One region of the Simplicispira piscis genome, then DNA from elsewhere that is predicted to be linked to it. Evidence: predicted binding sites of a transcription regulator. Region 1 holds the regulator's gene; the other holds the start of a gene.
What was found. Region 1 encodes FNR, which switches genes on or off when oxygen is low (the NO sensors DNR and NnrR bind a similar motif). Its sites were predicted from a motif close to TTGATNNNNATCAA; they were not measured.

Region 1 (2,463 bases):
CCTGTTCCTTGGGCTGGATGCGGTGCACGGCTTTCTGCACTTCGGGGTCGAAATCCTGCACACCGAAGCTCAGGCGGTTGAATCCCAGTTCGTGCAGCAGGGCCAGCCGATCTGCATCCACGGTACGGGGGTCGACCTCGATCGAATATTCACCGCCGGGCACCAAAGTGAAATGGTTGCGCAGCATGCCCATGAGGTCACGCAGCCCCTCATCGGAGAGAAAGGTGGGCGTGCCGCCACCCAAGTGGATCTGGCTGACCACCTGGCCCACGCCGCAGTGCGCCGTGTGTAACTCAATCTCGCGGTTCAAATAGCGCAGATACACATCAGCACGATCATGGTGCTTGGTAATGATCTTGTTGCAGGCGCAGTAATAGCACAGCGACTCGCAAAACGGGATGTGAACGTACACCGACAAGGGCAAGGCCTTGCCCACGGCGCTTTGCCTGCGCTGCTGCAGGGCCAGCACGTATTCGTCCTCACCGAAGGCATCAACAAAGCGGTCAGCGGTGGGGTACGAGGTGTAACGGGGTCCCGATACATCAAACCGGGTGAGCAATTCAGGGGTTACAACAGTCATTTAGGTTCCTAGCTGGCTTTTCTAATGTGCCCCAGATTAGCGGTTCGAATCTTGATTTTGGTCAAGCACCTGTTGGAGCTACTGGCTCTGTTCTGGCAAAAATGCAGAATGGGTGATAATTTGACTTATGTCAGCCCCAACCCGCATCTCCATCGTCCCCGCATCCCATGCCGACGAGTCGTCGGGCGCTCTGTCTGAAACCGGACAGGTACCCGTTCACATGACACCCCAGGCGTTCAAGGTTGCGTGTTCGAACTGCAATTTGCGTGAATTGTGCATGCCGGTGGGTCTGAACGACGAACAACTCAAGCGCATTGACGATGTCGTGGCGGTACGGCGAAAGATCAAGCGTGGCACCACGCTGTTCCGCAATGGCGAACAGTTCACCTCGCTGTTTGCCATCCGCACAGGCTTCTTCAAGACCTGCGTAGCGACCGAGGACGGGCGCGACCAGGTCACAGGCTTTCAAATGGCCGGCGAGATCATCGGCCTGGACGGCATCGTCAACGACCACCATACCTGCGATGCAGTGGCCCTCGAAGACGCCGAAGTCTGCGTCATGCCCTTCGACCGCATTGAAGAACTGTCGCGCGAAGTCAACGCCCTGCAGCACCACGTGCACAAAATCATGAGCCGCGAGATCGTGCGTGAGCACGGCGTCATGTTGCTGCTGGGCAGCATGCGCGCTGAAGAGCGATTGGCCGCCTTTTTGCTCAACCTGGTGCAGCGCCTGCATGCACGCGGGTTCTCGCAGTCAGAGTTGGTGCTGCGCATGACGCGCGAAGAAATCGGCAGCTACCTGGGCCTGAAACTTGAGACCGTGAGCCGCACTTTCTCAAAATTTGTGGAAGAAGGCATTGTCGAGGTCAAGCAGCGCCATGTGCGTATTTTGAGCCCCGATGCCCTCAAACGCATCGTCAATAGCCAGCAAGCCTGTCACTAGCGCGCCCACAAGAGCGTCGCCATCGCAATGCTGCAACATGGCGAAGCAAAAAAACCCTGAACCCGCTTGGAAAGCCGATTTTTTACCAGTAGCATTCCGTATGCCAGTGGAAAAGCAGGTTTTCGCTGGTGCATTGACCCATCCCAACAAGGAAATTCCCAACATGGCAACTGCAAAAAAAGCCCCGGCCACACCAGCCGCTGCTGCCAAGACCGCTGCTCCCGCCAAGAAGCGCACCCCTAACGCCGCGTTCATGAAAGCCCTGACGCCCAGCCCCGCCCTGGCGGCTGTCGTGGGTGCAGCACCGCTGCCACGCACCGAGGTCATCAGCAAGCTGTGGGTCTACATCAAGGCCAACAACCTGCAGGACGCCGCCAACAAACGCATGATCAATGCCGATGCCAAGCTCAAGGAAATCTTTGGCAAACCCCAGGTGTCCATGTTCGAAATGGCCGGCCTGATTGGCAAGCACGTGAAATAACGAGCGACTGCGCTCCCCAAAGCCGGCTTTGCCGGCTTTTTTTCGTCTGTTTGATCTGATCCTGTGGCGAAAATACATCAACACGAATGATAATGACTATTGTTTGATTTAACATCCTTGTGCGCGATACCCGCACAGCCACGCCTTTGCCAGCCACTGCCTAGCGCTCCACCTTGGCGACACCTTCTGCGGTGTCCATTGCATTTCCAACCAACGGAGGCCACTTTGGCAAAGAAACCCACGCAGCAGCGTTCCGCAACGCTTTTGCACAACGCATATTCCCCTGCCGCTGAAAAGGCCCTGATTCCGCTGGGCGCACTGATGCTCGCAGCGTCCATGGGCAGTTGGGCCCAAACCACCGATAACGCGGCCACCCTGTCCACGGTGACCGTGAAAGACACGGCGGAGATCCAGAGCAAGGACACCGTGCGGGTGAAGAAAACCACCGTGGGCAAGGGA
Region 2 (2,463 bases), on a different contig from region 1:
CTGCAGAGCCTTCGGGCCTTCCTCGATCAGGGCGGAAAGGTCCTGGTGCTTCATCTCCAGCGGCGCCACCCAGCGCGTGGCGCCCAGCGAGGCCAGCCAGGAGAGCGAGGGCTGGTTGTAGATGTTCAGGTGCAGGCCGCCGACAAAAGGGCGCTGACCGGCCAGGCGCTGTACGGCGCCCATGTCGTTGGCTTCGATGAGGTAATCCAGGTTGCCGGTGACCTTGTGCATGGCACCCACTTCGACACCCGATTCGAGCAGCACCTGCGTGGACAGCACGGCCTCCTTGCCCGCGTCGCGCATCAGGTCGGCAATGTCGATCCAGTCGGAAAAGCGCAGCTCGTGGCGGCGCGAGCACACGGTTTCGCCCAGGTAGACGATGTCCACCGGCGAGGCGGCGATGGCCTCATAGAAATCAAAAATGGTCTGGCGCGGCCAGTAGTACTGCAGCGCACCGAGGGAGAGTTTCAAAGCGGGAGTGTTCATCATTTCCACGGCCGGTGGTAAGCACCCAGAGTGTGCTGCTGGCCCTCGGCGACCTGGTCCAGGCTGGCCATCCAGGTGGTCTTGGGGGCATAGCGCAAGGGGTCGGCCAGACAGTTGTCGATGGCTTCGCGCCAGACTTTGGTGACCTGGGCGGCGTAGGCGGGGCTGCGCTGGCGGCCTTCAATTTTCACGGCACGCACGCCGATCTTCATCAGTTCGGGCAACAGCTCCAGCGTGTTCAGACTGGTCGGCTCTTCGATGGCGTAGTAGTTGGTGTCTTCGGCCACGTCAAAGCGCCCTTTGCACAGCGTGGGGTAGCCCGCGTTTTCACCGGAGGCGTAGCGGTCGATCAGCACGCCGTTCAGGCGCGACTCAAGCCCCTTGGGCGTTTCCTGCCAGCGTACCGACTTGGGCGGCGAGCACACGCCGTGCGTGTTGGGCGACTCGCCCGTCACATAGGACGACAGGGCGCAGCGTCCCTCCACCATCACGCACAGGCTGCCAAAACCAAAAACTTCGATCTCCACCGGCGTGCGGTCGATCACACGCCGCACCTGCTCCATCGACAGCACGCGCGGCAGCACGGCGCGCACGATGCCGAACTGCTCGCGGTAGAAGTTGATGGCGTCGGCACTGGTGGCCGAGCCCTGGACCGACAGGTGCAGGCGCAGCTGGGGGTGGTGCAGCGCGGCGTACTGCATGAGCCCTGGGTCGGCCAGGATGACGGCGTCCACGCCCAGGTCCACGGCTTTGTCCACTGCCGCGCGCCAGGGCGCGGGGTTGGCGGCCTGCGGGTAGGTGTTGAGCGCCATGAACACCTTGCAGCCCTTGGTGTGGGCGTAGGCAATGCCGCTGGCGATGGCGGCTTCGTCAAAGTTCAGTCCGGCGAAGTTGCGGGCATTGGTGGCGTCGCGCAGGCCCAGGTAGACGCAGCTGGCGCCGTTGTCCACTGCGGCCTTGAGGGCGGGCAGGCTGCCTGCGGGGCAGACCAGTTCAAAGGGCGCGGCAGCCCCTTCAGGGGCGGGTGCGCTGGGGGAGGGGGTCAAAGTTTGCATGCGGTCGGGGTTTGGACGCGGGCGCACAGAAAGGCGCCATCGCACAGCGCGCAACGATACGCTGCGGCAAATACCCATGTCCTGACATTTGTCAAGATCACCGGCAATGCCCGATGACCTGCATCGGACATGTTTCCGCTGCGCGGCAGCGATGGCAGCTTCCAGGGAAGTGGCGGACAATAAGTGCACACACTATGAACAAGAATCTGTGGCTGCTTGCCCTCTGCCAGGGCCTTCTATTGACCAACAACGTGGTCTTTATCGCCATCAACGGCCTGGTCGGGCTGCAACTGGCGCCTTTTGGCTGGATGGCGACGCTGCCCGTGATGGGCTACGTGGTCGGCGGCGCGCTCTCCACACCGTTGGTGGCGGCAAGCCAGGCCCGGTGGGGCAGGCGTGCCTCTTTTCAACTGGGGCTGGCCATCGCCTTCCTGTCGGCTGCGTTGTGCGCCTGGGCGGCCTTCAGCGCCAGTTTCTGGCTGCTGTGCGCGGCCACGGTGATTGCGGGTTACTACAACGCCAACGGCCAACTCTACCGTTTTGCTGCCGCCGAGCTGGCCGCACCGTCGTTCCGTGAAAAAGCGGTGTCGCTGGTGCTGGCCGGCGGCCTCATCGGTGCCGTGGCGGGGCCCAATCTGGCAAGTGGCACGCGCACGTTGTTTGCCATACCGTTTGCGGGCGCCTACATCGCGCTCATGCTGGTGGCCTTGCTGTCCATGGTCTGTATGGCCGCAGTGCGCTTTGAAGACATGGCGCCACCGGCGCCCAGTGCTGCCGCACCGCCCGTCGGCCGTTCTTTGGGGATGTTGCTGCGCCAGCCCGCTTTTGCCGTGGCAGTGCTGGGCGCTGCGCTGGGCTATGGGGTGATGAACCTGTTGATGGCCGCCACGCCGCTGGCCATGCAGGTGTGCGGCTTTGGCTT

Region 2: a site for FNR is predicted at 1,623-1,636, ahead of ubiU (ubiquinone anaerobic biosynthesis protein UbiU). Genes of this name have one in related genera too.

Annotation. Positions count from the first base shown of each region.
Region 1 covers NZ_BAAGQN010000027.1:21,932-24,394, forward strand. The annotation lists gene hemN (oxygen-independent coproporphyrinogen III oxidase) at 1-580, opposite strand, end outside; gene fnr (fumarate/nitrate reduction transcriptional regulator Fnr) at 801-1,523, shown strand; gene ACYVOC_RS16910 (SWIB/MDM2 domain-containing protein) at 1,687-2,004, shown strand; gene ACYVOC_RS16915 (TonB-dependent receptor) at 2,230-2,463, shown strand, end outside.
Region 2 covers NZ_BAAGQN010000007.1:42,589-45,051, forward strand. The annotation lists gene ACYVOC_RS03495 (U32 family peptidase) at 1-471, opposite strand, end outside; gene ubiU (ubiquinone anaerobic biosynthesis protein UbiU) at 486-1,541, opposite strand; gene ACYVOC_RS03505 (MFS transporter) at 1,736-2,463, shown strand, end outside.